2 linked regions of the Fodinicola acaciae genome follow. The protein of the gene in region 1 binds, or shares a complex with, the protein of each later gene. Links are inferred from orthologs where the notes say so. Each region holds a gene or a part of one and is shown on either strand. Other genes may lie near its edges. The genes, in order: pcrA and uvrB.

Evidence for each region.
Region 2: the proteins of pcrA (region 1) and uvrB are in contact, whole or in part, in a crystal structure (PDB 7EGT), measured with the Thermus thermophilus proteins. The link is inferred for Fodinicola acaciae from one-to-one orthologs. Residues at the interface, in WP_096412145.1 of Thermus thermophilus: His654, Arg656, Phe657, Gln666, Asp668, Glu669, Lys680, Arg681, Leu682, Ser683, Lys685, Tyr686, Ala687; in WP_096411307.1 of Thermus thermophilus: Glu23, Leu25, Arg26, Asp27, Gly28, Glu29, Arg30, Phe31, Arg55, Glu326, Asp327, Phe328, Glu379, Ser382, Gln383, His398, Gly400, Arg401.

The regions. Positions count from the first base shown.
Region 1 is NZ_WOTN01000002.1:653,444-669,021, forward strand. The notes cover bases 5,601-8,659. They hold pcrA (DNA helicase PcrA), read left to right. Parts: upstream 5,601-5,973; coding sequence 5,974-8,346; downstream 8,347-8,659. Other genes in these bases: GNX95_RS18445 (chorismate mutase), read right to left, coding at 5,601-5,689; GNX95_RS18455 (HIT family protein), read left to right, coding at 8,307-8,659. Outside these bases: GNX95_RS18425 (M36 family metallopeptidase), read right to left, coding at 1-618; GNX95_RS18430 (glycoside hydrolase family 3 N-terminal domain-containing protein), read right to left, coding at 763-3,003; GNX95_RS18435 (ROK family transcriptional regulator), read right to left, coding at 3,549-4,691; GNX95_RS18440 (PIG-L deacetylase family protein), read right to left, coding at 4,697-5,404; more of GNX95_RS18445, read right to left, coding at 5,426-5,600; more of GNX95_RS18455, read left to right, coding at 8,660-8,783; GNX95_RS18460 (M23 family metallopeptidase), read right to left, coding at 8,836-9,459; icmB (coenzyme B12-dependent isobutyryl CoA mutase small subunit), read left to right, coding at 9,929-10,348; GNX95_RS18470 (hypothetical protein), read left to right, coding at 10,416-10,943; sucC (ADP-forming succinate--CoA ligase subunit beta), read left to right, coding at 11,047-12,213; sucD (succinate--CoA ligase subunit alpha), read left to right, coding at 12,217-13,128; GNX95_RS42215 (cell division protein PerM), read left to right, coding at 13,848-15,239; GNX95_RS18490 (CD225/dispanin family protein), read right to left, coding at 15,295-15,578. UniProt on the Escherichia coli protein: A helicase with DNA-dependent ATPase activity. Unwinds DNA duplexes with 3'-5' polarity. Translocates on single-stranded DNA with 3'-5' polarity. Initiates unwinding more efficiently from a nicked substrate than double-stranded DNA.
Region 2 is NZ_WOTN01000001.1:1,680,351-1,695,811, reverse strand. Bases 11,554-14,495 are described here. They hold uvrB (excinuclease ABC subunit UvrB), read left to right. Parts: upstream 11,554-11,938; coding sequence 11,939-14,053; downstream 14,054-14,495. Other genes in these bases: GNX95_RS07905 (MarR family winged helix-turn-helix transcriptional regulator), read right to left, coding at 14,421-14,495; GNX95_RS07910 (VOC family protein), read right to left, coding at 14,056-14,424; GNX95_RS07920 (hypothetical protein), read right to left, coding at 11,554-11,835. In the rest of the region: GNX95_RS07970 (class I SAM-dependent methyltransferase), read right to left, coding at 1-18; rpsA (30S ribosomal protein S1), read left to right, coding at 362-1,843; GNX95_RS07960 (ribosomal RNA small subunit methyltransferase A), read right to left, coding at 1,968-2,741; GNX95_RS07955 (MFS transporter), read left to right, coding at 3,037-4,233; GNX95_RS07950 (alpha-hydroxy acid oxidase), read right to left, coding at 4,205-5,251; GNX95_RS07945 (AAA family ATPase), read right to left, coding at 5,296-5,820; GNX95_RS07940 (hypothetical protein), read right to left, coding at 6,055-6,300; coaE (dephospho-CoA kinase), read left to right, coding at 6,581-7,765; GNX95_RS07930 (PhoX family protein), read left to right, coding at 8,001-10,031; GNX95_RS07925 (DUF4166 domain-containing protein), read right to left, coding at 10,493-11,152; more of GNX95_RS07920, read right to left, coding at 11,149-11,553; more of GNX95_RS07905, read right to left, coding at 14,496-14,861; GNX95_RS07900 (RidA family protein), read left to right, coding at 14,907-15,383. UniProt on the Escherichia coli protein: The UvrABC repair system catalyzes the recognition and processing of DNA lesions. A damage recognition complex composed of 2 UvrA and 2 UvrB subunits scans DNA for abnormalities.

The sequences.
Region 1 (15,578 bases):
GTCGGCGTTGTCCTGGTCGGTGAGCGACTGGTTTTCCAGCGCCACCACGGGATTGGGGTCGAAGACCTGGCCGATGCCGTCGTAGTTGTCCGACAGCGGCGCCACTTTCAGCGTCTGCTTGGTGGTCGCGTCCACCAGCGTCTGGATGCTGCCGCCGGTGCCGCGGCTGGTGACCTGCCAGACCAGCCGCGACCCGGGTCCGCCGACCACGCCGAGCCTGGTCGACACGGCGGTCTGCTTGGCCGTCTTGCGGCCGCCGGTCTTGTCCGCCGCACGCGCGTACTGGGTCGCCGCGTCCTGCGCGGTCTGCGCCGCCTGGCCGGCCGGCACGGTCGCGCTGACCGCGACGTTGGCCGGCACCTGCTTGCGCGCGTCGGTCACCGACGACAGGTGGCCGTCCTGGTCCAGGTGTTTGGCATACCAGCCGTTGACCACCGGCAGCCCGCGATAGGTCTGCTGGAACCACTGGTGCGTGCCGAGCAGCGACGTACGGCTGCGGATCAGGGTCAGGCCGTCGGTCGCCGGCGGCGCGGCCGCGGCCGGCAGGCCGCTCGCGACCAGCGCGGACACGGCCGCCGCCGCGACGACGGCGACGCGGCGGGCAGTGGGTGGACGCATACGGTTTTCCTCTCGGCAGCGGACGGTCAACGCACTTTATCCGCCGGAGGACAGGACAAAGGTTAAGAATTCCAAAAATAACGTCATGAGACGGGGACCGACGCCGGCCATCCGGGCTGAACGGATGGCCGGCGCCGGGGCTGGTCAGCGGACGGTGAAGTCCGCGGTCAGTGCGTCGACGACGACCTGGTAGCCGCCGGGCAGGACGCGTGGCACGCCGGCTCCGTCGACATCGCCGGTCGTCACCGCCAGCTGTTTCGCGGCGAACGGCACGGTCACGGTCTGCGCGGCACCGGGGTCAAGGGTGACGCGCGCGAAGCCGATCAGCTGCCTGGCCGGCATCAGCACCGGACTGACCGGACGGTGCAGGTAGACCGGCACCACGGCCGTACCGGCCCTGGACCCGGTGTTGCGTACGGTCACCGACGCCGTCGCCGTGCCGGTGCGCGAGATCGCCGGGGTGACCGTGAGTCCGGACGTGGCGAAGGTCGTGTATGACAGGCCGAAGCCGAACGGATAGGCCGGGTCGTAGGTGTTGGTGCCGTTGGCCGGCAGGGTCTGGTAGGACATCGGCTCGTCGGCGGCGACCTTCGGCCAGGACACCGGCAGCTTGCCGCTCGGGTTGGCCTTTCCGTACAGCACGTCGGAAATCGCGTGTCCGCCTTCGGTGCCGGGCAGCCACGACTGCACGATCGCGTTGGCGTCGGCGACCGCGCCGAGTGCGCGCGGCCGGCCGGTCATGATCACCACGATCACCGGTTTTCCGGTCTGCTGCAGCGAATCCACCAGCTGCTGCTGTGCCGTCGACAGCGACGGATCGCGTACGTCGCCGGGGCCTTCGGCACCGGGTTTCTCACCGAGCACGACCACCGCCGCGTCGGCGCTCGCCGTCTTGCTGACCGCGTCGGCCGCGTCGGGCGCGTACGTGACGTTGTCGCCGGCGGCCTCTTTGAGCGCCTGCAACGGCGTCACGACCGGCGGCTTCGGCGTGTTGTCGTCGGGGATTCCCTGCCAGCCGATCGTCCAGCCACCCATCTGCTGGCTGAGGTTGTCGGCGCTGTCGCCGGTCAGCACGATCTTGCTGGACACGCTCAGCGGCAGCACGTTGTTTTGGTTGCGCAGCAACACAATTGACTCGGTCGCGGCCTTGCGGGCGAGCGGCCGGTCGGCGTTGAGGACGGTCTGGTTGGCGGTGTTGGGGTCGACGTACGGATGGTCGAAGAGGCCGAGCGTGAACTTCAGGGTGAGGATGTGGCCGACCGCCTCGTCGATCCGCGCCTGGCTGATCCTGCCGGCGTTCACGTTGGCGATCACGCCTTGCGTGAAGGCGGCCGCGTCGGCCGGCTCCATCGCCATGTCGACACCGGCGTTGACCGCCACCGCGATGGCTTCCTGGTAGGTCGAGACGATGTGATAGCTGCTCGCCAGCTGCGCGATGTCGTTCCAGTCGCTGATCACCACGCCGCGGAAACCGAGCCGCTGGCGCAGTTGGTCGGTGAGCATGTATTTCGAGGAATGCACCGGAATGCTGTTGACCGAGCCGGAGTCCGGCATCACGGTGTCCACGCCGGCGTCGATCTGCGCCTGGAAGGACGGCAGGAAAACGTCCTGGAGATAGCGGATCGGCAGCTGCGCCGGCGTACGGTCGTGGCCGCTGCGCGGTTCGGAATAACCGGCGAAGTGCTTGCCGGTCGCGGTCAGCTCGCCGCTGGACTGCATGCCGGTGACCGCGCCCGCGGCGAGCTGGCCGGCGAGGAACGGATCTTCCGAGTACGTCTCGTAATAGCGGCCCCAGCGTGTGTCGCGTGCGATGTCGGAGACGGGCGCGAAGTTCCATTTCACGCCGGTGGCGACCATCGCGTTGGCGGTCGAGACGCCGAGGTCGCGGGTCAGCGCCGGATCCCAGGTCGCGCCGAGCCCGATCTGGTGCGGGAAGATCGTCGCGCCGGAGACGTCGTTGTGGCCGTGTACGCCGTCGGCGCCGTAGATGATGGGGATCCGCAGCCGGTTGTGCGTCAGCGCGTACCGCTGGATCGCGTTGATCGTCTCGGCCCACGCTTTCGGGCTGTTGTCGGGAAATGCCGTGTCGCCGCCGCCGGACAGGATGGAGCCGGCGTGGTTGGTGGCGAGTACGTCGGCCATGCACGAGTCGACCAGCGGCCCGTTGCCGTAGTCGCAGTTGCCGCGCAGCTTGCCGACCCGGATCTGCACCATCTGCCCGGCCTTCTCGGCCAGCGTCATCCGCTTCAGCAGATCAGCCACCCGCGCCGCGACCGGCGCTTTGGCATCGGTGTAGGCGACCGGCGCCGCCGTGGCACCGCTCATCCCGGCGGTGGCCAGCAGGGCCGCGGTGACCGCGGCGGGCAGCAACAGGCGTCTGTTCACGCTCGACATCGGGCCTCTCCCGGCGATGGTGGAAGCAATAGCCGACCGCAATGTGCAACAGTGATCTAGGTTACGTCAATACCTGACGGAAAATCGGCCCGAATGTCGCTTTCTGCGTTCGACTCTCAACTGAAGCGGTTCAGGCTGCCGCAACTACCCGCTGCAGCCCAAAACTGTCGTACCCAGGTGCCAATCTGGGCCCCCACCCAGATCGGGCGGGGGGTGGGTTCGCGTGGTTACTTAGATAAGTTCAAAGTTGATCTTGAAGTTGCGCCTCACAGAGCTCTTTGACCACTTTGGTCTCTTTGGTCACGCTGGCCACACGATCTCATGCACGCAAGGGGGCCTTGCGTGCGCTGGGCGCACGTAAGGGGGCCTTACGTGCATCGACCAAGCCGACAAAAGCTGCATTTAGCGCTCAAACCATGGAACCAAGATCAACTTTTGATGTACGTAAGTAACCACGCGAACCCACCCCCCACCCGTTGTGGGTGGGGGCCAAAATTGCCAGGGGGGTACGACAGTTTCGGGTTGTAGCGGGTAGTTCAGTGCTCGAAGGGCAGTCGTTCGGCGTGTTGTAGGGCCAGGGCGAGGGCGCCCAGAGCTTCGGCGCGGTTGCCTAGTTGGGTGGTGACGACCTCGGCGAGGGAGGCGGCGCTGGGGATGGCATAGCGGCGGACGACGGTGCGCAGGGGGTCGAGGAGGAGGTCGCCGGCCTGGGCGAGTTCGCCGCCGACGACGATGACCTCGGGGTTGAGGAGGTTGGCGAGGTTGGCGGCGGCGACGCCGATGTGGCGGCCCGCGTCGGCGAGTACGCGGACGCAGCCGGGGTCGCCGGCCTGGGCGCGCGCGATCGCCTCCGGCAGGGTCAGCGCGCGACCGTAGGCCTGCTCCAGCAACCGCAACAGGATCGGTACGCCGGCCAGCATCTCCAGGCAGCCGCGGTTGCCGCAGCGGCAGACCGGGCCGTTCTCGTCGATCGTCGTGTGGCCGATCTCGCCGGCGGTGCCGGCCAGGCCGCGAAACAGCTCGCCGGCGATCACCAATCCAGCGCCGATGCCCGTGGAAGCCTTGATATAAGCCGAATCCCGCTTGCCGGCGCTGGCACCCCAGGTCATCTCGCCCAGCGCACCGAGGTTGGAGTCGTTGTCGACCACGACCGGCAGGCCGAGCCGGTCGCGCAGCACGTCCTCGGCGCGTACGCCGACCCAGTTCGGCAGGATCGACGACGAGCCGACCTCGCCGGTACGCACGTCGACCGGCGCCGGCAGGCCGAGCGCGACGGCGGCCAGCCGGTCGCGTCCCGACTCTCGCAGCGCCTCCTCAAGCAGCCGTACGGCCGTGTCGATGCCTTCGACAGCGCTGAGATCCGCGTCCACCTCGACGAACCGCTCGGCCAGCACCGACCCGGACCCGACGACGACGCGGATGTGCCGGTGGTCGAGGTCGATGCCGGCGGCCACCGGACCGCTGCCGAGCCGCACTTCGTGCGCTCGCCGGCCGTTGCTGGTGCCGATGCTGACCTCGACGGACCCGGTCGCGGTGAGCGTGCGTACGATCGCCGACACCGTCGCCGGCGCGAGACCGGTCCGGCGGGCCAGCTCGGCCTGGCTGGCCGGACCGCGGCGCAGCGCGTCGAGCACGCGGCGAGCGTTGGCGGCCCGCAGGGCGGCGGTCGACGCCGGCATCTCGTTCACCTCGTACGCAGCACGACGAAGGTCTCGGCCGCGCGATCGGACCCCAGGATCGCGGCTCGCTCGCGTACGCGCGCCTCCATCGCATCCGGGTCAGGCAGCTGCGACACATGCGACCGCAGCGCGGCGATCTTGGCGTCGAGCGTGTCGGTGATGTCGACGACGAAGTCCGGGTTGGGCGCGTCCATCAGCCACAGCTCGGACACCGTCCACGGCGGCAGGCCGAGCTCCGGATGCGCGAAGGGGTTGCGCGCGTCCGGATAGATCGCCGCGAAGGCCGCCTCGCCGACCGCCTTGTGGTCCGGATGCGTGGTGCCGAGCCGTGAGTAGTCGCGCTCGATCGCCGGCGCCACTACGCGCTGCGGTCGCACCTGCCGGATCACCCTGGTCAGGTCGCGGCGCAGCTCGTGCGTGACGTAGACGGCGCCATCGACATAGCCGTCCAGGAAACGCACGTCCGTCACGCCGACCGCCGCGGCCGCCGCGCGTTGCTCGGCCTCGCGGATGGCCGGCATCCGGTCGCGCGGCGTGTCGTCAAATCCGCCGGAGTCGCCGCGGGTGACCAGGCAGTACGTGACCTCGACGCCGGCCTTGGTCCATCGCGCGATGGTGCCGGCGGCGCCGAAGTCGATGTCGTCCGGATGCGCGGCGATGGCCAGCACCCGCCGTACGTCCGCGCTCGGCTCGGCGGACTTCGGATAGCTCATGCGGACGAGCGTATGCGGTGGTTACAGCGGGCCGCGGCCGGCTTCCAGGACGAGCATCGCGAGCCGTACGCCGATCGCGCCGACGCCTTTGCGGTAGCGCTCCAGGATCTTCTGCTCGCGGGACAGCACCAGCCGCGGTCCGCCGGCGGCGCGTCTGGCCAGTCCGACCTCGGCGGAGATGGCCGCGCGCTCGTTCCACAGCTCGATGATCGCCGCGTCGATCTGGTCGATCCGCTCGCGCCACTGGCCGAGCTGGTCCTGGTAGGTGGTCTCCTGCGTGTTCACCGGTTCTCCTGTCGGGTTGGTTTCCCCTGGCCCGGCAAGAAAAAGCCCCGGGCCGATGCAGCCTGGGGCGGGTGGTCTGTTCGCGCGTCAGTCCACGGCGGCCGAGGCTCGGTCGCCGTAAAAAAATCGTGCACAGTGCGCGCGCATGCCGTCAGTCTGCCACGAAACCGGCGACTCGCGGAACAGGCGTCCCACAGTGCAGGAAACCGCTGGCCAGCGGCCCGCGCGAAACACGTGCTCCTCCTCGAACGTGTGTCCGGCTCCGGCGCCTACACTGGACGGTGATGAGCACCCTTTTCGAGGTTCCGGTCGCTGCCGAGGAGAAGCCCAAGCGCCGCGGGCTCGATCCGGAGCGGCTGCTGGACGGCCTCAACGACGCGCAGCGCGCCGCCGTGACACATGCCGGTGGTCCGCTGCTGATCGTGGCCGGCGCAGGCTCCGGCAAGACCAGGGTGCTGACCCACCGCATCGCCTATCTGCTGGCCGCGCGCAAGGTGCATCCCGGCCAGATCCTGGCGATCACCTTCACCAACAAGGCCGCCGGCGAGATGAAGGAGCGGGTCGGCGGCCTGGTCGGCAACCGCGCCAGGGTGATGTGGGTGTCGACGTTCCACTCCGCGTGCGTACGGATCCTGCGCGCCGAGGCCAAGACGATCGGCATGAAGAGCAGCTTCTCGATCTACGACGCCGACGACTCGCGGCGGCTGATGACGCTGGTGGCGCGCGAGCTCGACCTGGATCCGAAGCAGTATCCGGCTCGTTCGCTGATCGCCAAGGTCTCCAACCTCAAGAACGAGCTGGTCGACCCGGAGACGTTCACCTCGCAGGCGGCCGGTCCGGCCGATCGTGCGCTGGCCGAGGCGTACGCGGCCTACCAGCGCCGGCTCACCGAGGCGCACGCGCTGGACTTCGACGACCTGATCATGACCACGGTCAACATGATGCGCGCGTTTCCGGCGGTCGCCGAGCACTACCGGCGGCGGTTCCGGCACGTGCTGGTGGACGAATATCAGGACACCAACCACGCGCAGTACGCGCTGATCCGGGAGATCGTCGGCGGCCCTGGCGACGGCATCAAGACCGAGGACGGCGAGGAGCTGTCGCCGGCCGAGCTGTGCGTGGTCGGCGACGCCGACCAGTCGATCTACGCGTTCCGCGGCGCCAGCATCCGCAACATCATGGAGTTCGAGCGCGACTATCCGGACGCGAAAACCATTCTGCTGGAGCAAAACTATCGTTCCACCCAGACGATCCTGTCTGCGGCCAACGAGGTCATCACCAGAAACACCGAGCGCAAGCCGAAAAACCTCTGGTCGGACTCCGGCGACGGCGAGAAGATCCGGCTGTACGTCGCCGACAACGAGCACGACGAGGCGGCCTGGGTGGCCGGCGAGGTCGACCGGCTGTGCGACCAGGACGGCGTGCGTCCCGGCGACGTGGCGATTTTCTACCGTACGAACGCACAGTCGCGAGTTTTCGAGGAAGTCTTCATCCGGGTCGGCCTGCCCTACCGGGTGGTCGGCGGCGTACGTTTCTACGAGCGCAAGGAAGTCCGCGACGCGCTGGCCTATCTGCGCGCACTGTCCAACCCGGACGACACGGTGAGCGTGCGGCGGATCCTCAACGTGCCCAAGCGCGGCATCGGCGACCGCGCGGAGGCGTGCGTGGCCGCGCTGGCCGACCGCGAGCGCATTTCTTTTGGTGCGGCGCTGGAAAAAGCGATCGAGGCGCCGGGCATCTCGACGCGCGCGGTCAACGCGATCGGCGAGTTCGTCGACATCATGGCGCGGGTACGGTCCAAAGTGGACAGTGAGCCGCCGGCCGAGCTGCTGGAGGAGCTGCTGGCCGGCACCGGCTACGTCGCCGAGCTGGAGGCGAGCACCGACCCGCAGGACGAGTCGCGGGTGGAAAACCTGCAGGAGTTGGTGAGCGTCGCGCGTGAGTACGCCGACCGCGCGGCCGCCGCCGGCGACGAGGTGTCGCTGGCCGGCTTCCTGGAACAGGTCGCGCTGGTCGCCGACGCCGACTCGGTGCCGGACGCGCCGGAGGACGGCGAGTCCGGCCGCAGGGCCGGCATGGTCACCCTGATGACCCTGCACACCGCCAAGGGCCTGGAGTTTCCGGTGGTGTTCCTGACCGGCCTGGAGGACGGCGTCTTCCCGCACCTGCGCTCGCTGAGCAACATGAAGGAGCTGGAGGAGGAGCGCCGCCTCGCGTACGTCGGCATCACGCGCGCGCAGAGCCGGCTCTATCTGTCCCGTGCCTTCACGCGTACGGCCTGGGGGCAGCCGCAGTACAACCCACCGTCCCGGTTCCTGGAGGAGATCCCGACCTCGCTGATGAAGGTCGATCGCGAGGAGCCGACCCGCGAGGACCGGTCCAGGTGGAACGGCAACAGCGCGCAGCAGCGGCTCGCCAACCGGGGCATGACCTCGTCGTACGCGCGTCCGGCGCGGTCCCGGTCGGCGTCGGCCGGCCCGGGTGGCCGGGAGATCCCGGTGCTGGAGGTCGGCGACCGGGTCACCCACGACAGCTTCGGGATGGGGACGGTCGTCGGCCTGCGCGGCGCCGCCGAAAAGCAGCAGGCCGAGGTCGACTTCGGCAGCAGCGGCAAGAAATGGCTCCTGCTCCGCTTCGCTCCACTGGAGAAGATCTGAGCTGCTACACCTGCGACCAGGAGGTGGCGCTGGCGACCGCGCCGCCGCGTGAGCGGATCGCGTACGACGGACACTGGCGGGTCGCGCACGTGATCACGTCGTCGTTGCCCGGCTGGCTGGTGCTGATCCCGCGGCGCCACGTCGTCACGGTCGCCGAGCTGACCGACGGGGAGGCCGCGTCGCTGGGCACGTGGCAGGTGCGCGTGTCACGGGCGCTGCACGAGGTGGTCGGCTGCGAGAAGACGTACGTGGCGCAGTTCGCCGAGGCCGCCGGCTTCGGCCATGTGCACTTCCACCTGATCCCGCGGATGCCGGGGTGGGCCGCCGGCGAGCGTGGACCGCAGGTCTTCCGCCGTCTGGGCGTGGCGGCCGCAGATCACGTGCCGGAGGCGGAGATGGACCGGCTGTCCTCGCGACTTGCCGCCGCGCTGGTTTGAGCCGTCGCGTACGCGGGTATCCACCGAACGCGATGGTGACCGAGAGGAGTTCTCAGAGGTTGGTGTTCTCGCCGTCCTTGGCGAGGTTGAGGCCGCGAGCGCGCAGCCACGGGATCGGGTCGGTGGGCGTGCCGTCGACGCGGACCTCGAAGTGGCAGTGCGGGCCGGTCGAGTCACCGGTGCTGCCGACCAGCGCGATCGGGTCGCCGGCCTTGACGCGCTGGCCTTCGTGCACGAGCAGCTTGGAGTTGTGGCCGTAACGCGTGCTGATGCCGTTGCCGTGGTTGATCTCGACCAGGTTGCCGTAACCGCCGTACCACCGGGCGATGCTGATCACGCCGTCATGCGAGGCGACCACCGTGGAGCCGAACGGAGCGGCGATATCGGTGCCGGCGTGCAGGACACCCCAGCGGATGCCGAAGCCGGAGCTGAGTGGGCCCTGTGCCGGCTTGAGCCAGAGATCGGCGGCCTTTGGCTTGGGGGCCGCGGTGCGGCGCTGCGAGCGCGAGGCGCGGTCGACGCGCGTGCTGCTTGGCGCCTGGACCGTCGTGTTGGCGTTGCCCGCGTGTAGGTCGACGTTGGTCGGACCGGCGGCGTTGGTGCTGCCGATGGCCGGCAGAGCAGAGCCCGCGCTGAAGGCCACCACACCGGCGCCGACGACGGCGCTGGTGACCACGATCGCGTACCTGCTCCGGGTGTCGATCGGCGCACGATGGCTGCCGCGATGACGTCCGTGTGGTTTGCGATGGTGCACGTGACACCCTTCGTTCCTCACCCGCTCGGCGTTACAGGTGCGTGCGGGCCCATTTCACGCGCGGCCGTGCGGCGTTAACCGTCTGAGCCGGGGGAAGTCGCGGCGCCGGCCCCTTTCACCGGCACCGCGAAACAGTAGCACTCGTCACCATCCGGACCGTCGCGGGCCGTCGGCGTGTCCGGAAAATCCCTGCCTGACCTGCGATATCGGCATGTCAGCGCAGGCATGTCGAGCAAGATCAACGATCATGCGCGTATCGCATCATCGGCAATGTGAAGAAGTCCTGCGGGGATTCCGCATGTGGCCAATGCCATCCGGCTCGCTGAACGCTCGTTAAGCACGTCGCCGTACCGTTAGGCTGGCGTTGCAGGGACTGGCTGGGAGGTGCGCGATGGCCACGGAGTTGCGGAGCCGGATCCGGGTGGTGGTCGCCAAGCCGGGCCTGGATGGCCACGACCGAGGCGCCAAGGTGGTGGCGCGGGCGCTGCGCGACGCCGGCATGGAGGTCATCTACACCGGCCTGCACCAGACGCCGGAGCAGATCGTCGAGACGGTGATCCAGGAGGACGCCGACGCGGTCGGCCTCTCGGTGCTCTCCGGTGCGCACATGACACTGTTCACCAGGGTCACCGAGCTGCTCAAGGAACGCGGCGCCGACGACGTGGTCGTCTTCGGCGGCGGCATCATCCCGGACGCCGACATCGCCGAGCTGCAGCGGCTCGGTGTCGCGAAGGTCTTCACGCCTGGCGCGGCCACCATGACCGAGATCGTCGACTGGGTCCGCGCGAACGTCGCCTCGCCGGTCGGCTGACCCGGCTCGGGCAAATCGCAGCCGTACGGTCGTGGCTGGGGCGATACTCGGCTCGGAGGAGCCGACGATGCCGGGGATCGAGAAGCCACCACCGCCACAGCCATCGCGCGACGCACTCGTGCTTTTCGCGGGACGCCAGACGCCGCAGTCCATCGCGCTGGCCACCGTGGGTGGCGTGCTCGTCCTGGCGCTCGTCGCGTTCACGCTCGGCGATTCGAGTCGCCCGTGGATCTTCCTGGTGTGCGCGGCGGTCGCCGTCGTCTTCGTCGGCGTGATGGTGTTCCGGGCCAGCAGGACCAAGGCCGACCCGGTGCCGGTCTTCGCCGCGGACCGGCGCGGCGTCTGGTATCGGACCAGCGGACCCGAGCTGGAACACGCGCCGTGGCACGCCATCGGGTCGATCACCGCGTACGGCCGCTATCTGATCCTCAACCCGGCGGCCGGACGGCTGCCCGGCAGCGGCATGTCCGGCCAGGTCACCGTCGCGGTGTGGAACGTGACCTGGGGAGGCGTGCCCAACCCGAGCATGCGGTCGGTCCGGTATGCGCTGCGATATCTCGCCGGCGACCGGGTGGAGATGCTTGGCTGGTGGTGACGAGTGCAATCGGCCACAGGACGCCGGTCGCGTGTCGTACGCCCGATGGCGTGTCGATAGTCTCCGGAACAGTCACCGGCGATGAGGACGAGGCGGTACGGCAGTGGATCTGTACGAGTATCAGGCGCGGGACCTGTTCGCCAAGCACGGCGTACCTGTGCTGGACGGCGCGGTGGCCGACACCGCCGCGGAGGCGAAGGCGATCGCCGAGCGGTTCGGTGGTCAGGTGGTCGTGAAGGCGCAGGTGAAGACCGGCGGCCGCGGCAAGGCCGGCGGCGTGAAGCTGGCCGACGACCCGGCCGACGCCGAGGCCAAGGCGGGCCAGATCCTCGGCATGGACATCAAGGGTCACACCGTGCACCGGGTGCTGATCGCGCAGAGCGCCGAGATCGCCGAGGAATACTACGTCTCCTTCCTCCTCGACCGGTCCAACCGTACGTTCCTGGCGATGGCCAGCGTCGAGGGCGGCGTCGAGATCGAGGTCGTCGCGGCCACCAAACCGGAGGCCCTCGCGAGGATCCCGGTCGACGCGCTGAAAGGTGTCGACGAGGCCAAGGCGCGGGAGATCGCCGAGGCGGCCAACTTCCCCGCCGAGCTGGTCGAGCCGGTCGCCGCGGTGCTGGTGAAGCTGTGGGAGGTGTTCACCACCGAGGACGCGACGCTGGTCGAGGTCAACCCGCTGGTGAAGACCAGCGATGGCACCGTGTTGGCGTTGGACGGCAAGGTCACGCTGGACGACAACGCCGACTTCCGGCAGCCGGAGCACGCGGCGCTGGTCGACAAGGCGGCGACCAACCCGCTGGAGGCCAAGGCCAAGGAGCTCAACCTCAACTACGTCAAGCTGGACGGCGAGGTCGGCATCATCGGCAACGGCGCCGGCCTGGTCATGTCCACGCTGGACGTGGTCGCCTACGCCGGTGAGAAGCACGGCGTGAAGCCGGCGAACTTCCTGGACATCGGCGGTGGCGCGTCCGCCGAGGTGATGGCCAACGGCCTGTCGGTGGTGCTCGGCGACGAGGCCGTACGCAGCGTCTTCGTCAACGTCTTCGGCGGCATCACCGCCTGCGACGCGGTGGCCGACGGCATCGTCAAGGCGCTGGGCATCCTCGGCGACCAGGCGACCAAGCCGCTGGTCGTACGGCTGGACGGCAACAACGTGGTCGAGGGCAGGAAGATCCTCACCGACGCGGCGCACCCGCTGGTGACGCTGGTGGACACGATGGACGACGCGGCCGCCAAGGCCGCCGAGCTTGCGGCTGTGGGGGCCTAGGTCATGGCGATTTTCCTGAATGAGAACAGCAAGATCGTCGTCCAGGGGATGACCGGCTCGGAAGGCATGAAGCACACGCAGCGGATGCTTCGCGCCGGCACGACGGTCGTCGGTGGCGTCAACCCACGCAAGGCCGGCCAGAAGGTCGACTTCGAAGGCAACTCGCTGCCGGTCTTCGGCACGGTCGCCGACGCGATGGCCGAGACCGGTGCGGACGTGTCGGTGATCTTCGTACCGCCGGCGTTCGCCAAGAGCGCGGTCATCGAGGCCATTGACTCGGGTATCGGCCTGGCCGTCGTCATCACCGAGGGCATCCCGGTGCACGACTCGGCGGCCTTCTGGGCGCACGCGGTCGCGACCGAGGCTGAGTCTCCGGGGACACCCCGAACCCCGAGGACGCGGATCATCGGCCCGAACTGTCCCGGCATCGCCAGCCCCGGCAAGTCCAACGCCGGCATCATCCCGGCCGACATCACCGGCCCGGGCTCGATCGGCCTGGTGTCGAAGTCCGGCACGCTGACCTACCAGATGATGTACGAGCTGCGTGACATCGGCTTCTCGACGGCCGTGGGCATCGGCGGTGACCCGGTCATCGGCACGACGCACATCGACGCGCTGCAGGCCTTCCAGGACGACCCCGAGACCGAGTCGATCGTGATGATCGGCGAGATCGGCGGCGACGCCGAGGAGCGGGCGGCGGCGTACATCAAGGAGCACATCACCAAGCCGGTCGTCGGTTACGTCGCCGGTTTCACCGCGCCGGAGGGCAAGACGATGGGCCACGCCGGCGCGATCGTATCCGGCTCCTCCGGCACCGCGCAGGCCAAGAAGGACGCGCTGGAGGCGGCCGGCGTCACCGTCGGCAAGACCCCGAGCGAGACCGCCCGCCTGCTCCGCGACCGCGTCAAGGCTTAGAGGCCGCGCGAATAGGGGAACGACTTCTTAACCTTCTTGTACGGCGCGAAAGTGTCGTACGTGGTTGGTGGAATGGCCCCCACCCAGTGACGGGTGGGGGGTGGGTTAGAGGCCTTTCGCCATGACGAAAATTTTGCGCCATGGGCGTGCCTCTCGACCCACCCCCGCCCCGAGCACTGGGTGGGGGCATTTCGTGCGGCACGTGGCGAGCGCCGGCATTTGTGTGGGGCTCGCCGAGTGACGTTATTTGCCCGGCGTTCGCCGAGCGACGCCTTTTCTGTGTCGCTGAGCGGTGAACGACGTACATCAACCGGCGGTCAACGAGCGCCGGCATTTGTGTGGGGCTCGCCGAGTGACGTTATTTGCCCGGCGTTCGCCGAGCGACGCCTTTTCTGTGTCGCTGAGCGGTGAACGACGTACATCAACCGGCGGTCAACGAGCGCCGCACATTTCTCGGCTCTCGGTGAGTGGCGACGTTTGTCCGGTGGTCGCGGCCGTGGCGACATTTGGGCGGCTCTCGGTGAGTGGCGCCGTTTCTGTGACGCCGAACGCCCAACGACGGACGTTAGGCGGCAACCGGCAACCGGCAACCGGCAACTGGCGAGGGCCGGACATTTGGTCGGTGCGTACGACAGTCTCGCGCCGGAGCGGTCGGTGGGAAGGCTGCCAACGGCGTGTCCGGGCCGGGACCGGGGGATGTGGCTGTCAGAGTGGATCGAGTGACGGACGTGCTGGAGCCCGGGACCGAGACCGGCGAGCTGCCGAAGCCGGATCCCGACCGCCGGCCGGTGCCGCTGTGGCTGGCCGCCGCCAGCACGACCGGTTGGGCCGTGCTGACCAGCATGGGGCCGCTGCTCGCGGTCGTCCTGCTCACCTGGGTCGTCGACGCCGGCAACGGCACGAAGGCGATCGACGCCGTACGCATCGGCATCGGCATCTGGCTGCTGGCACACGGCGCCAGCCTCAAGATCGGCGGCCTGCTGGTCGGCCTGGCGCCGATCACGGTGACCGCGCTGACCTGCTGGCAGCTGGTACGCGCCGGCACCAACGCCGGCCGGGCGGTCGGCGCCGACAACCTCAAGCTCGGTGCCAAGGTCGTCGCGACGGTCGCCGCCTGCTACACGCTGGCCGGCGCGATCGCCGCCGCGGTGGTCCTGGGCGGTCCGGCCGAGGTGCCGATCCTGCCGGCGGTCGCCTCGGTCGCCACCCTCGGCCTGCTCGGCAGCGCGCTCGGCGTGCTGCGGCTGGAGCGCGTACGCAAGGACCTGCTCTCGCGGTTTCCCCGGCCGGCGCTGGTGATCGGCCGCGCCGGCCTGGCCGCCGCCATCGCGGTGCTCGGCGCGGGCGCGGTGGCCGCGGCCGCCGGCCTGGTCCTGCACTGGCAGCGGACGGCCGCGCTGATGGGCAGCCTCGACGGCGGTCCGGTCGGCGTGATCGGCCTCAGCCTGGTCTGCCTGCTGTACGTACCGACCGTGTCGATCTGGGGTGCCGCCTATCTCACCGGCCCCGGCTTCATGGTCGGCGCCGGCACGCACGTCGGCCTCTTCGGCGTCAGCCTCGGACCGCTGCCGGCGATCCCACTGCTCGGCGGCATTCCGTCGGCGGCCGCACCCTGGCCGGCATACGTCCTGCTGGCGCTGCCGGTCGCGGCCGGTGTCGGCGCGGCGCTGATCCTAAAGCGGTCGACCGCATGGCCGCGGGAGTGGTCGTGGCGATTCGGTTACGCGGCGCTCACCGGTCTGGTCTCCGGGGTGCTGCTCGCGGCGGCGGCGCTGGCCGCGGCCGGTCCGCTCGGGGCCGCGCGGCTCGCCGCGATCGGTCCGTCCGGCTGGCAGGTCGGCCTGTCCGGTGGCCTGGAGATCGCGCTTGGCGCCGCCGGCCTGGTCGCCTACGACTACGGCCGCGAGTGGTGGCTGGAATATCGGCAGGAGCGTGCCGAGCAGCTCACCGAGCCGCTGCAGACAGAGCCGGCCGCCGAGGACTCAATCACCGAGGACTCAATCACCGAGGACTCAATCACCGAGGAGCCAGCCACCGGGGACCAGTCGACCGAGGCGCTGCCGGCCGAGTCACCGGCCGGCACCGATAGGCCCGACGAGCCGGAAAACTGAAACCGGCCGCGGCCCGAGTCGGGGCCGCGGCCGGCGGGACCAGCGTGCGTGCTGGTCAGTAGCTACTCGTTGCGGCCGAGCCGGCCAGGATGACGACGAAGATGATGTAGAGGATCGTGCACAGGCAGATCAGGCCGTACCAGCACGAACCGATGATGATGTTGATCTTGGCGAGCCGGTTGGCGTTGGCGAACGCCTCCTGCGCGCCGGCCGCGTTGCCCTGCAGTGCGGCGTTCTTGCCCTCGTTGTTCTTGATCAGCACGAAGATCGCCATCGGCCAGAACAGCAGGAAGCAGGCGACCAGCTTGCCGACGCTGACCTCACCACTCGGGCCACCCG
Region 2 (15,461 bases), on another replicon or contig:
CACGTGCGGTTCGGTCATACGCTGGATCCTACGGCGACCGTCGCGAGCGGTGTGAATGCCGTTCGCGGAAACGGGATTTCCGTTATGTCCGCCGGAGTCCGGCCGAAGGGCGGGGCTCGTTGGACCACCTCAGCGGGGGACGGTACGCTCGAGCGTACGCCGTGGATTCTGTGTGCCTCAGCAGGGAGCAGGTCCACGCCTGACGGTTCGCCCGCGTTCCGCTGGGACGGCCCGGTTGGTCTTCCACCCGTCAAACGGTGGCAGGGATCCGGAAAGTTCCCCCGCTCGCAGTCCGTTCCGCCGGAAGTATTCGCGGCGTAGGAACCAACACCATAAACCACCCACCGGAGCAACCCCCCAGATGACGAGCAGCACCGAGGCACCCCCGACCACTCCGCAGGTAGCGGTCAACGACATCGGGTCGGAGGAGGCGTTCCTCGCCGCCATCGACGAGACCATCAAGTACTTCAACGACGGAGACATCGTCGAAGGCACCATCGTCAAGGTTGACCGGGACGAAGTGCTGCTGGACATCGGCTACAAGACCGAAGGCGTCATCCCGTCCCGCGAGCTGTCGATCAAGCACGACGTCGACCCGTCCGAGGTCGTCTCGGTCGGCGATCACGTCGAGGCCCTCGTTCTCCAGAAGGAGGACAAGGAAGGCCGGCTCATCCTGTCCAAGAAGCGCGCGCAGTACGAGCGTGCCTGGGGCACGATCGAGCAGATCAAGGAGGCCGACGGTGTGGTCACCGGCACGGTCATCGAGGTCGTCAAGGGCGGCCTGATCCTGGACATCGGTCTGCGCGGCTTCCTGCCGGCGTCGCTGGTCGAGATGCGCCGGGTCCGCGACCTGCAGCCGTACGTCGGCCGCGAACTCGAGGCCAAGATCATCGAGCTGGACAAGAACCGCAACAACGTGGTGCTGTCCCGCCGCCAGTGGCTGGAGCAGACCCAGTCCGAGGTGCGCAGCGAGTTCCTCAACAAGCTCGCCAAGGGCCAGGTCCGCAAGGGTGTGGTCTCCAGCATCGTCAACTTCGGCGCGTTCGTGGACCTCGGCGGTGTCGACGGTCTGGTGCACGTCTCCGAGCTGTCCTGGAAGCACATCGACCACCCGTCGGAGGTCGTCGAGGTCGGCCAGGAGGTGGAGGTCGAGGTCCTCGACGTCGACCTCGACCGCGAGCGCGTCTCGCTGTCGCTGAAGGCGACCCAGGAAGACCCGTGGCGCCAGTTCGCGCGTACGCACGCGATCGCGCAGGTCGTCCCCGGCCGGGTCACCAAGCTGGTGCCGTTCGGCGCGTTCGTCCGGGTGGACGAGGGCATCGAGGGTCTGGTGCACATCTCCGAGCTGGCCGAGCGCCACGTGGAGATCCCGGAGCAGGTCGTCAACGTCGGCGACGAGATCCTGGTCAAGGTCATCGACATCGACCTGGAGCGCCGGCGGATCTCGCTGTCGCTGAAGCAGGCCAACGAGGGCGGCCCGGTCGAGGCGGCCGAGTTCGACCCGACGCAGTACGGCATGGCCGCGCAGTACGACGAGGCCGGCAACTACATCTACCCGGAGGGCTTCGACCCGGAGACCAACGACTGGCTCGAGGGTTACGACAAGCAGCGGGAAGAGTGGGAGCGGCAGTACGCCGAGGCGCAGGCCCGGTTCGACGCGCACCAGAAGCAGATCGCGGCGGCGCAGAAGGCCGACGCGGAGGCCGGTGCCGGCGGCAGCGGTGGCGGTGGCGGCAGCGCGCCGTCGTCGTACTCGTCCGACTCCGACCAGTCCAGCGGCGGCACCCTGGCCACCGACGAGGCGCTGGCCGCTCTGCGCGCCAAGCTCTCCGGCGGCAACTAGGCACCATCCGAGGAGGTCCCCTGAGCATTGCGCTCAGGGGACCTTCCCCTTTTGTCGCAACGCCCCTTTCCGTGCAGTAGACGCATGGAAAGGGGCGTTCCGACAACGCTGCTCGCCGGAAGTGTCAGAGCGCGGTGGAAGCATCGGTTTCGGGGGGTCCAAGAATCAGGGCGGCGGCGAGGCGGTTCCATTCGGCGGCTGTCAGCGCGGCGACCGGAGTCGGCGGGTCGATGCCGGTCGACGTGAGCAACCGATGCGCCCGTTTGCGGGGATGGATCTCGCCGAGCGCGGCGGCCACGGGTCGTTGCGGCGCCGCGAAACCGCGGCGGATGAGCGTACGCATCGGCGGCGTCAACCGGACCGTACGCCGGATCACCAGATGAGCGGCGTCGACCCGTGGCGCCGGTGAGAAGCTGGCCGCTGGTACGCGCCGGCCGATGCTGATCGAGTAGGCGGCGACCCAGGCGGCGGCCTCGGCCGTACGCGGCGTCGACCGTGCCAGCCGACCGCCGAATCCCCACTCCACCAGCAAATCCGCCGCCGTCATCGTGCTGGACGGATGCAGCAGCCGCCGTACGAGCGCGGTCGACACGGCGAACGGCACGTTGGCGACAACGGCATACGAGCGGCGGGGGAGCGGCACCGTACGCAGGTCGGCGCGTACGACGGTGACGCCGCCAAACCGTCGCTCCAACCGCCGCGCGAACGACGGGTCGCGCTCGATGGCCAGGATTTTGGCGCCGGTACGGGAAAGTGGCGCGGTCAGCGCGCCCTGGCCGGGACCGAACTCGACGACCAGGTCGCCGGGTTTGGGCGCGGCCGAGCGAAGCAACGCGCGGATCGTCCGCTGGTCGGTCAGGAAGTGGACGCCAGCGGAGGTGTTGGGCAACCGGGACACGTGTGTCCTCCAGTGAGTACGTCGGGAAAGACGAAAGCCACATCCGAGCGGCGGACGTGGCAACCGACGACGTACTCACTGAGCGGCTCGGACAGGCCGTCAGGAGATCAGGAAAGCGTCGCCGGTCTCACCGGACGCGCAGCCGCATGAACGCGGTCGCGCCGCAGTTGGGGGAACCCATGTGCACGACGGTACCGTGACCACCGGTGCGGTCGCCAACCGATATCAGTCGCTCACGTCCCAGAAATGGCAACGACTTTTGTCGGACTCGGCGTACGCGACAGATCGTGGTGCCATGACGACAACGACAAGACAGGAGGCCGCTGGCCGAGCCTCGCGGCGGTTGCCATTCGGCGTCTATCTGCTCGCGTTCAGCCTGTTCGCGATGGGAAGTGCGGAGTTTCTGCTCGCCGGCGTGCTGCCGGCGGTCGCGGCCGACCTGCGGATCACCCTGGCGTCCGCTGGCGCACTGTTCTCGGCCTTCGCCGTCGCCGTGGTGATCGGCGGTCCACCGCTCGCCGTGCTGACGCTGCGCTGGCCGAGGCGTACGACCCTGGTGGCGACGCAGGCGGTGTTCGCCGTGTCGGTGGCCGTCGGCCTGTTGACCGACAGCTATCCGATCCTGCTCGCTACCCGCTTTTTGTGCGGCCTGGCCTACGCCGGTTACTGGGCCGTCGCGGCGGTCACCGCGATCAGCCTGGTCAGCAGCGACCGTACGGCGCGCGCCTCCGGCGTCGTGGTCAGCGGACTCAGCCTGGCGATGATCGTCGGTGGGCCGGCCGGCGCGTTTCTCAGTTACTTCACCGGCTGGCGCGGCGGTTTCTGGGCCGTTGTGGTGCTGACCATCGTCGGCGCGGTGCTGATGCTGGTGATGCTGCCGGCGACCGACACGCGCGAGCAGCCGCGCGTACGCGACGAACTGCGCACCATGCGCCGGCCTCAGCTGTGGCTGATCTTCGCGGCCACGCTGCTCAGCACCGCCGCGTACATGGTCACCTTCAACTACCTCGCGGCCTTCCTGACCGCGGTCACCGGCATCGCGGCGGTGTGGGTCCCGGCGATCCTCACGCTCTTCGGTGTCGGTGCCTTCGCCGGACTGTGGATCGGCGGCCGGATCTCCGACCGCCGGCCGACGCGGGCGCTGCTCGGCGGCGCCGCCGGAATTCTCGGCTGCTCCGTCCTGCTCGCCGTGCTGGCGCAACAGGCCGTGGCCGTCGTCGTGCTGGTGCTGCTGCTCGGCGTCGCCGGTTTCGTACTCAATCCGGCGATCTACGGTCGCGTGTTCACGATCGCCGCGGCGGCGCCGACGCTGGCCGGAGCCACTACGGTCTCGGCGTTCCAACTGGGCATCAGCCTGGTGCCGGTGTTCGCCGGTGCCGCGCTCAACACCGGCGCGTCGGTGGTCTCGGTCGCCTGGATTGGCGCCGGCCTGGCTGCGGCGACGCTGCTGGTCATCGCGATTTCTACGGTGTCACAACGAGATCAGGCGTGAGATCGCCGATCTGAGCGGCGCCGATGAGGGTCATAGCGTGCGCCAGCTCGGCAGTGAGCTCGACGAGCAGCCGGCGTACACCGGCCTCGCCTTCGACGGTCAGCGCGTACAACACCGGCCGGCCGATGAAGACGGCGCGTGCGCCGAGCGCCAGTGCCGACACCGCGTGCTCGCCGCGCCGGATGCCGCCGTCGACGTAGACCTCGGCGCCGGTGCCGGCGAGCGCGTCGACGATCTCCGGCAGCGCGTACGCGCTGGACACCGAGCCGTCGAGCTGGCGGCCGCCGTGGTTGGAGACGACGATGCCGGCGGCGCCGGCCGACACGGCGTCGCGCGCGTCGTCACCGCGCAGCACCCCTTTGAGCACGATCGGCAGGCCGCTCACCTCGTGCAGCCAGCCGATGTCGTCCAGGCTCAGGTCGTCGGCGCGGGCCGGTGCACCGGGCTTGTGGTTGTCGCGGTCGGTGACCTTCCAGTTGGCCATCGTGTTGTCGGCTGGTACGACGTCCCAGACGTCCGGAATGTCGGTCGGCGGCAGCGCGCCGACGACCGGTACGTCCGCGGTCAGCGCCACGGCGCGAGCGCCGGCCTCGCGTGCGCGCTGCAGCATGTCGCGGCACCGGCCGCGATCTCGCAGCAGGTATGCCTGGACCCACCACGGCGTGCCGGTCTCGCCGATCCGCGCGAAAGGCACGCCGGTGTTGCTGGTGACCGCCATCAGCGAGCCGGCCTTGCCGACACCGGCCGCGGTGGCGGCCTCGCCGTCGGGGTCGCACTGGATCTGCAGGGACGACGGCGACACCAGGATCGGCGTACTGACCTCGGTGCCAAGCACGGTCGTCGCGGTCGACACCTGCGACACGTTGCGCAGCACATGCGGCCGCAGCCGGAGCCGGTCCCAGGCCGCGGTCGCCTCGGCGACGCTGCGTTCGGCGGAGGCGCCGCGGCGGAAATACTGGTAGACGGACGGGTTCAGCCGAGTGGCCGCCAGCTCAGGCAGTTGGTCGATCCAGCGCATGACCCTCATCTTGCACAAACATCCGACGAACCGGAGCAGCCGGATCAGGTCAGCGCGGCTGCCCGCTGCTCCAGGATCGCGTCGACGGTCTGGTCCGGAGTCAGCGTCGTGGTGTCGAGCCAGAGTCCGCGCCGGCTGGTCTCGGTGCGCAACATCTCGTCCATGGCAGCCGGCGTCCAGCCGTCGCCGTATCCGGTCTTGTCCCGCCGTGCGTCCCGGGCGGCCAGCGCACCGGCCGATGGCGCCAGGACGATGGCATAGCGGGGACGTGTCCGTACGGAGTCGACGAAGTCGTCGAAGGCTGGCCCGAGCGACACGTCCTGGACGACGACAATGAACCCGGCGGAGGCGTACTCGTCGGCGACCATGCCGGCCAGCCGATAGCGCAGCGCCAGCTGGCGGAGTGCCTCCGGGCCGGCGTCGGCGGTCATCTCGGCGCGGCCGGACACGACCATGCGCCGGAACACGTCGCCGCGTACATGGACACCGCGGTCGAAGCGGCGCGCCAGCAGGTCGGCGACGGTGGACTTCCCGGCGGCCATCGCACCGGTGATCAGGTAGACGCTCATCTCCGTCAGCTTGTCACGTCGGGTCCGATTGACACTTTGTCGACCATTACTGGCGCGTAACCGGTCAACAACCTCTCGATCGGACTCCGAATGGCGTGTCCGATTGGGAGGTCGCAGAGTGGAGTTGCAGGTCAGAGGGGCACAGAAGATCGCGATCGGATTCCGATTGCGTCGTCGGACGCGACAAGGCCGCTCGCGGTGGTGCGAGCGGCCTCCTGCCTACGACCCGGCGCGCTACCGTCCGAGGATGTCGGCGAGAGCCGTCGATCCGGTGACCAGCCATCCGCCGACGACCGCGGCGCCGGCCGCCGCGGCGGCGCCGACCACCAGCGCGGGACGGATCCGCCAGCGGGCGGACGCCGAGCCGTGCGGGTGCCGGGTCGTGGTGGGTTCGAGCCGGTCGCGGACCTCCGGAATCTCCCGGCAGTAGCGCAGACCGGGTTGGCCGAGCCGATGCCGGCCGACACGCTGCGCACTCATCCGAGCCTCCTGGTCGCGATCTGGACGTCTCGACCATAAGCCGACCGACGCCGTCCGCACGTCAGGCGCGCCGCGTGTCACCTGCGAAAATGCCGGCGACCACTGATCGATAACGGTGTGTTACGCAGCAGCTGGACCATGGATTGTCCAACACTCTGCGCGACATTGGTCGACAAATACGGCAAAAGGTCCGCAGGTCACGCGTGTCACTTCCGGATCACCAGCACCGACCGACCCCGGCGGGCCGTCGAGGTGATCACCGTCTGCGACACTCGATCCCGTGCTTCGCATCGGACTCACCGGCGGCATCGGCGCCGGCAAATCGGCGGTGTCCGGACGGCTCGCGGCGCGCGGCGCGGTGGTGATCGACGCCGACAAGCTGGCGCGCGAGGTGGTCGCGCCCGGCACGCCCGGGTTGGCGGCCATACGCGAGGCCTTCGGCGACGACGTGATAGCCGACGGCGCACTGGACCGGCCGGCTCTGGCGCGGATCGTCTTCGCCGACGAGGCCAGGCGCCGGCAGCTCAACGCGATCGTCCATCCGCTGGTCGGCGCGCGTACGGCCGAGCTGATGCATGCCGCCTGGCCGGAGGCGATCGTCGTGCACGACGTGCCGCTGCTGGTCGAGAACGGCCTCGCGCCGGCCTATCACCTCGTCGTCATCGTGCACGCGCCGGTGGACGTACGCATCGACCGCCTGCACCGCGACCGCGGCATGACCACCGACGAGGCGCGGGCCAGGATCGGCTCGCAGGCCACCGAGGAGCAGCGCCGAGCCGTCGCGGACGTCTGGCTGGACAACAGCGGATCCCTGGCAGAGCTGGAAAAGTCGGTCGACACGCTGTGGGACGACCGGCTGGTCCCGTACGAGGCCAACATCCGCGAGCGGCGTAACGCGTGGCGCAGCGGGCGCGCCGAGATCGTGCCGCACGACCCCACCTGGCCGGTGCAGGCCGAGCGCATCGCCAACCGTCTCCGGACCGCGCTCGGCGAGCGCGCGACGCGTGTCGACCACATCGGCTCGACCTCCGTGCCGGACCTGGCGGCGAAGGACATCCTCGACATGATGGTGTCCGTACGCTCCATCGAGGACGCCGACGCGATCGCCGACACGCTCAACGACGCCGGCTTTCCGCCCAACCCGCGGATCCGGTCCGACGAGCCGAAGCCGGCCGACCCCGATCCGGCGCACTGGGCCAAGCGCTATCACAACAACGCCGACCCCGGTCGCACGGTCAACCTGCACGTACGCGTCGAAGGCTGGCCAAACTGGCGCTATGCGCTGCTGTTCCGCGACTGGCTGCGCGCCGACGCGGGCGCTCGCGCCGACTACGAGCGACACAAGCTCGCGCTGGCCGCCGAGCATGGGTCATACGAGGCGTACGCCATCGCGAAGGAGCCGTGGTTCGACCGGGCGCTGCCGCTGGCCGAGGCCTGGTCGAAACAGGCCGGTTGGTCCGCATAGCCAGAGGTCCCTGGATCTTTGTTTGCCAGTTGTTTACGTTCAGGTCGCTGCCCGCTCATCGGTGCCGCATAGCTTGCTGACCGGTCGAGTCGCCTGAACAGGAGTCGTTGTGCCAGCTGAGCCCACAGATGCCGGACTTGTCCCGGACGTGACCATCGCCGATCCCGCTCCGGAGCCCACCGGCCTGCGCCGGCTGCTGCCGTTGCTGCCGAAGCGTACGCACGGTCGCAGCGAGATGACCTGCCTCTACCGCTGCGGCAACGCCTGCTTCCATCCGGTGCCGAACGAGTCGGACAACTCCTACTTCGCCGACGAGGTCTCTCGCCGCGACGTGTTCCGCGCCGGTGCGCTTGGCGCGATCGCCATCGGCGTCGGTGGTGCGATCGCCTCGAGCACTCCGGCCTCGGCAGCCGAGCAGACCGGCAGTGCGGTGATCCCGGAAGCGTACGCCGCGACCGGTGGAGGCAACGGCAAGCTGACCTTCTCGCCGATCCCGCCCAACACGCTCGACACCGTCGTGGTGCCGAACGGCTACGACCACGCCGTGATCATCAAATGGGGTGACGCGGTCGAGGCCGGTGCGCCGAAGTTCGACATCAACAGGCAGACGGCCGCCGCGCAGGCCAAGCAGTTCGGCTACAACAACGACTTCACCGCGGTGTTGCCGCTGGACCGGCACGACCGGCGTGGCCTGCTGGTGTGCAACCACGAGTACACCGACGAAAACCTGATGTTTCCCGGCTTCACCAAGCCGGAGAACCTGACGGTCGAGCAGCTGCGGATCTCGATGGCCGCGCACGGCCTGTCGGTGGTCGAGATCGAGCGGGTCGGCTCGACCGGCCAATGGCGGGTGGCCGGCAACGGCCGCGCGTACAACCGGCGGATCACCCTGATCGGCACGCCGTTCCAGCTGACCGGGCCGGCCGCCGGCAGCAAGCTGCTGCAGACCGCCGCCGACCGGACCGGCCGCAAGGTCATCGGTACGCAGAACAACTGCTCCGGCGGCGTGACGCCGTGGGGCACGGTGCTGTCCGGCGAGGAGAACTTCAACCAGTACTTCGTCGGCGGCGACGGCGCGCCGGAGTCGGTCAAGGCCGGGCTGAAGCGTTACGGCATCAGCACCGACACGCGCTATCCGGACGGCAACCGCCGCTGGGACCGCGCCGACGAGAGGTTCGACCTGGCCAGGCATCCCCACGAGGCACACCGGTTCGGCTGGGTCGTCGAGGTCGACCCGTACGACCGGCGCTCGACGCCGAGGAAGCACACCGCGCTCGGCCGGCTCAAGCACGAGGGCGCCAACGTCATCCTCACCAAGGACGGCCGCGCGGCCGTCTACACCGGCGACGACGAGCGGTTCGAATACCTCTACAAGTTCGTCTCCGACAAGAAGATGATCCCGGGTCAGTCGTCGTACGCGCGTAAGCACAACATGACGCTGCTGGAGTCCGGCACGTTGTACGTGGCGACCTTCGACTTCACCTCGGCGGGGGAGATCGACGGCTCCGGCAGGCTGCCGTCCGATGGTGGTTTCAACGGCACCGGCCGGTGGATCCCGCTGGTCAAGGACGGTCAGTCGATGGTGCCCGGTATGACCGTCGACGAGGTGCTGGTCTTCACCCGGCTGGCCGGCGACAAGGTCGGCGCGACCAAGCTGGACCGGCCGGAGGACGTCGAGCCCAACCCGGTCACCGGCAAGGTCTACGCGGCGCTGACCAACAACACCGACCGCGGCAAGGCCGGCAAGGCGGCGGCCGACGAGGTCAACCCGCGCAACCTCAACAAGCACGGCCACATCCTGGAGATCACCGCCGACGGCGGCGACCACGGGCGCGACACGTTCACCTGGACGCTGCCGATCGTCTGCGGCGACCCGAAGGATCCGGGGACGTACTTCGCCGGCTTCGACAAGACCAAGGTCTCGCCGATCTCCTGTCCGGACAACGTCGCGTTCGACAGGTACGGCAACCTGTGGATCGCCACCGATGGCAACGCGCTCGGCAGCAACGACGGCCTGTTCGCGGTGCCGCTGTCCGGTCCGGACCGCGGCCACCTGCGGCAGTTCCTGACCGTGCCGCACGCCGCGGAGACCTGCGGCCCGTTCATCTCGGCGGACAACCGTACGGTCTTCACCGCCGTACAGCATCCCGGCGAGGACAACGGCGCCTCGGTGGAGAAGCCGCTGTCGACCTGGCCGGACGGCGACCTCGGCAAGCCGGCGATCATCTGCACCTGGCGCCTCGACGGCCGCGAGGTCGGCGCCTAGGGTCTGTCTCCATGTTCCGGGGGATGAGAGTCGAGATCCAAACGTCGTGCCGTCAGGCGGCCCGAGAAAGATGTGACAGCGGCTCGGCTATCGCCCGCGGAATATGGAGACAGGCCCTAGATGATCTGTTCCAAGGGCTGGGGTAGCTTGCGTTCCTGACTTGGTGCCCGATAGTTGGACGCCGTCGCGGTCGAGGAAAGCTCGAACCAGGGGCAACGAACAAACCAACCCACATGAGTCACAACAGCATCGCCCGCCTCAACAGTCGCACCAGTCACAGCGGTGGTCAGGTGGGAGTGAGGGCCGTTTTTCTTGCGTCCAGCGCTAGCAAATCGGCCTTCGCGTCAACCATGAACACCGCAAGGCGGACATTGATCATGGGACTGTCACGCACTTGACGTACGCGAAACAACACACGGCCTCCTGACGACCCGGCGGGTGCAACCCTTGGAAGAGATCATCTAGACGCGCAGCGTCTCGCGCCGCGGCCGGATCCGTGCCGGTGCGGCGCGCTCGGCATAGCTGGCGACGAACGCTCCGTGATAGCCGAACAGCGGTCCAAACCGGTGGTTGTCGACGCGAACGGAGATGCGAAATTTGCCGAGCGCGTCGTCGTACGACTCGCGGACCGTCGCTACACCGCTGACGAGCAGTGGCACGCCGAACGTCACCGGCCCCTCGGTCCACCTTTGCGCGCCGGTGCGGATGACCAAGTCACCGTCATCGACGGACATCGCCAGGTCGACGGCGAGGTGCTGGTGCGTGCCGAGATAGTCGACGACCGTGCCGCGTTCCTCGCTGTAGACCATCGTCGCGTCCCACCTGTGTGGCCGGTCGAAGTCGAAGGTACGGACGAAGGTGACCGTCTCGCGTCCGTACGAGTCGCGATAGGCGTAGTTCTCGATGACGAAAGGGACGTCCGCGCCGATCTTCGGCACCAGGATGTGCCGCCTGGCGCCGAGCGCGAGAAACGGCCGGGTGAAGGCCTTGCCGCGCCAGACCTCGTCCATCACGCCGGTGCCGACGCACGCGTGGCCGGACGAGAAGCCGAAGCGGCGCCGCAGCTGGGGATGCAGCCGGTCGAAGTCGGCACCGAGAGCGCGCTGGAAGATCGAGGTCACAGTTCCTCCAAGGTGGACATGACCGACGGCGTACGGGCGGCACGCCGGTCGGGTGGCTGGCGGCGGCACCGCCTGGCGGCGGGGGTTGTCGGCAGCGGCGGAGCGAGCAGCGCCGCGGCGGTCGCGAGGGCCGCGATCAGCGGTGGCGCGAAAAGCCAGGTCAGAGCGATGATCGCGAGCCGCACGCCGGCATCGATCAGCGCGCGGCGCAGTGAGACCTCAGGCGGCGTGCCGGTCTCCAGCCAGATCCGCAGCCGGTCGAACGACCACGCCGTGGCCCACCACATCAGCGGCCGGAAGACCAGGTCGACGATCCGCCCCCAGCCGGGCTGGTAGTCGTAACCGGTGACGAACCGGACGCCGTCAGCGGTCGGCACGTATCGCCAGAAGCCTGATCCCGAGCGGATCGGCGACAGCGGATGCGGCGAGCCGAAGCGCAGCACCGACGTACGCGTGCCGTCGCTGCGGACCCGCTCGCCGGCCGTGACACCGGTGCCGGCGACGCGCAATCCGAGTGCGCCGACCGCGTACCGAAAGCGCTGCGCCTCCCCGGCTGCGCGCGGCAGACAGTCGATCTCGGTGAACCGCAGATCCCAGCGCTGGTGCTGGTCCGGCAGCTGCGTACGCCGCCACAACTCGTCGAGGTCGCAGCGGATCGTCGTCTCCACGTGCAGCCTGCGCATCTCGCTCCTTAAGCAGTCGCTCAAGATGGACGATACCTGATTTGAGCAACCGCTCAAGAGGAGGTCGGTCCGACTGTCATACGCGCGGCGTACCGTTGGACGTATGAGGGAGAAGCTCGACATCATCCGCCGTCCCGGTCAGTTCGAGGTCGTCAGCGAATACCGGCCGTCCGGCGACCAGCCGGCCGCGATCAAGGGCATCGTCGAGCGCGTCAACGCGGGTGAGTCCAACGTCGTGCTGCTCGGTGCCACCGGCACCGGCAAGTCGGCGACCACGGCGTGGGTCGTCGAGCAGCTGCAGCGGCCGACCCTGGTGATCGCGCCGAACAAGACGCTCGCGGCGCAGCTGGCCAACGAGTTCCGCGAGCTCTTCCCGAAGAACGCGGTCGAATACTTCGTCTCCTACTACGACTACTACCAGCCGGAGGCGTACGTCCCGCAGACCGACACCTACATCGAGAAGGACTCCTCGATCAACGACGAGGTCGAGCGGCTGCGGCATTCCGCGACGCGCAGCCTGCTCACCCGGCGCGACACGATCGTGGTCGCCAGTGTGTCCTGCATCTACGGTTTGGGGACGCCGCAGGAATATCTGGACCGCTGCGTCCGGCTGAAGGTCGGCGAGGAGATCGAGCGCGACAAGCTGCTGCGCAAGTTCGTCGACGTGCAATACACCCGCAACGACCTGGCGTTCCAGCGCGGCACGTTCCGAGTCCGCGGCGACACCGTCGAGGTGTTTCCGATGTACGAGGAGCTGGCCGTCCGGATCGAGATGTTCGGCGACGAGATCGAGCGGATCTACTATCTGCATCCGCTGACCGGCGAGGTGGTCGAGGAGACCGACGCCGTCATGGTGTTCCCGGCGACCCACTACGTGGCCGGTCCGGAGCGGATGGAGCGCGCGATCCGCGGCATCGAGGCCGAGCTGGAGGAGCGGCTGGCCGAGCTGGAAAAGCAGGGCAAGCTGCTGGAGCTGCAGCGGTTGCGGATGCGGACGACCTACGACATCGAGATGATGCGCCAGGTCGGCTTCTGTTCCGGCATCGAAAACTACTCGATGCACATCGACGGCCGTTCGCGCGGTTCCGCGCCGTACTGTCTGCTCGACTTCTTCCCCGACGACTTCCTGCTGGTGCTCGACGAGTCGCACGTGACCGTGCCGCAGGTCGGCGCCATGTACGAGGGCGACATGTCGCGCAAGCGGACGCTGGTCGAGCACGGTTTCCGGCTGCCGTCGGCGATGGACAACCGGCCGCTGAAGTTCGAGGAGTTCCTGGACCGGATCGGCCAGACGGTCTACCTGTCCGCGACGCCGGGTCCGTACGAGCTGGGGCTGACCAAGGGCGACTTCGTCGAGCAGGTGATCCGGCCGACCGGCCTGGTCGACCCGGAGGTCATCGTCAAGCCGACCAAGGGCCAGATCGACGACCTGGTCGAGCAGATCCGGCTGCGCGCCGAGCGCGACGAGCGAGTCCTGGTCACCACGCTGACCAAGAAGATGGCCGAGGACCTCACCGACTACCTGCTGGAGCTCGGCGTCAAGGTGCGTTATCTGCACTCCGAGGTCGACACGTTGCGGCGCGTCGAGCTGCTGCGCGAGCTGCGCAAGGGGACATACGACGTGCTGGTCGGCATCAACCTGCTGCGCGAGGGCCTGGACCTGCCGGAGGTGTCGCTGGTGTCCATCCTGGACGCCGACAAGGAGGGTTTCCTGCGCTCGGGCACCTCGCTGATCCAGACCATCGGCCGCGCGGCACGAAACGTGTCCGGCCAGGTGCACATGTATGCCGACAACATCACGCCGTCCATGGAGAAGGCGATCGACGAGACCAACCGGCGGCGCGCCAAGCAGATCGCGTACAACGAGGCCAACGGCGTCGACCCGACACCGCTGCGGAAGAAGATCGTCGACATCCTGGACGGCATCTACGCCGAGGCCGACGACACCGAAGGCGAGCTCATCGGCGGCTCCGGCCGGCAGCAGTCGCGCGGCAAGGCGCCGGTGCCCGGCCTGTCGTCGAAGGCGAAGGCGGCGACGCCGGTCAAGACCGAGGGGATGGCGCGCGCCGAGATGGCCGACCTGATCCAGCAGCTCAACGACCAGATGCTGGCCGCCGCGCGCGAGCTGCAGTTCGAGCTGGCGGCGCGGCTGCGCGACGAGATCGCCGAGCTGAAGAAGGAGGTCCGCCAGATGGACCGGGCCGGCGCCGGCCGCTGAGTCTACGGGCGGCCGCGGCTGGGCATTGTCGCGTAGTCGGTGAAGCCGACGACGTTGCCGTACGGGTCGGCGACTTCGACCGTCCAGCCGGTCGCGACCTCGAAAGGCTCCGCGAGCGGTTGGACGCCAGCGGCGCGCAGGGATTTCGCGGTTGCGCGCGCGTCGCGCACCTCCAGCCAGACGCGGCCGCCGGCCGGCGTGCCGGCGCGTACGAGCAGTCCAGGTGTCTCGTCGCCGAGGCGAAACAACGCGATTCCCGGCTCGTCGAGGCGAAAGGCCAGCGGCAAGCCGAGCTTGTCGGCGTAGAAATCGACGGCTGTGTCGAGGTCGTCGACGCCGAAAAGTACGTTGTCCACTCCGAGCACGTTCACTGGTTCTCCAAACGTAGGTTGAAAAGCTCGACGGCATCGTCGAATGCCTCGGCGAGCCGGCGCAGCCGAGCCGGGTCCGCCTTCACGTAACGCAGGCGGACCGGACCGGCCAACGGTGTTTCCCGCAGCAGCCGGCGACCTTTCTTTGTCACGCGTACGATCCGGCGGCGGCGGTCGGTCGGATCGTTGGCCAGGCTGACGAACTCGCGATCGGCGAGCCGGTCGACGAGCTGGCCGAGCGTCGCCGGATGCATGGCCAGTTGGTCGCGCATCTCCTGCAGCGCGAGGTCGCCACCCCATTCCTCCACCATCCGCAGGATCGCCAGCTGTCCGCCGGTCACCTTGTGGCGGCGCTGCAGTTGCCGGTTGAACTCCGCAAACGCCTGATCAAGCCGAGCCCAGGCCCGAATGGCCGCCAATGCCTCAAGGTCCGTCACAGTTACTATGTATCACATAGTATCTGTCATCACTACGGTGAACGCGTGCGAATAGAGCGGAAGTTGGCTGAGTTGGGTTTGTCGCTGCCGGCGCCGTTGCGGCCGACCGGTGTCGAGCTGCCGTTTCCATGGGTGCGCGTCCATGGCGACCGTGCCTTCGTCTCCGGCCACGGCCCGCTGGCCGCCGACGGCTCACTCGCGAGGCCACTCGGCAAGGTCGGCGACCAGGTCAGTGCGGAGCAGGCGTACGACGCGGCGCGGCTGGTCGCGCTGGCGATGCTGTCGTCGCTGAAGCAGACGCTCGGCGATCTTGACCGCGTCAGCGCCTGGCTGCGGGTCTTCGGCATGGTCAACACCGCGCCTGGCTTCGTCCACACGCCGCCGGTGATCAACGGCTTCTCCGACCTGATCATCGAGCTGTGGGGACCGGAGGCCGGCAGCCACGCGCGGTCGGCGGTCGGCGTGGCGGCGCTACCGTTCGACATCCCGGTCGAGATCGAGGCCGAAGTCCTCATCGCCTGAGCGAATTGTCCGCTTGTCACCTTGTTGCCGGCCTGAATCGATCCGCCCGGTCAACAAGGCGACAATCGGACGCCGAAT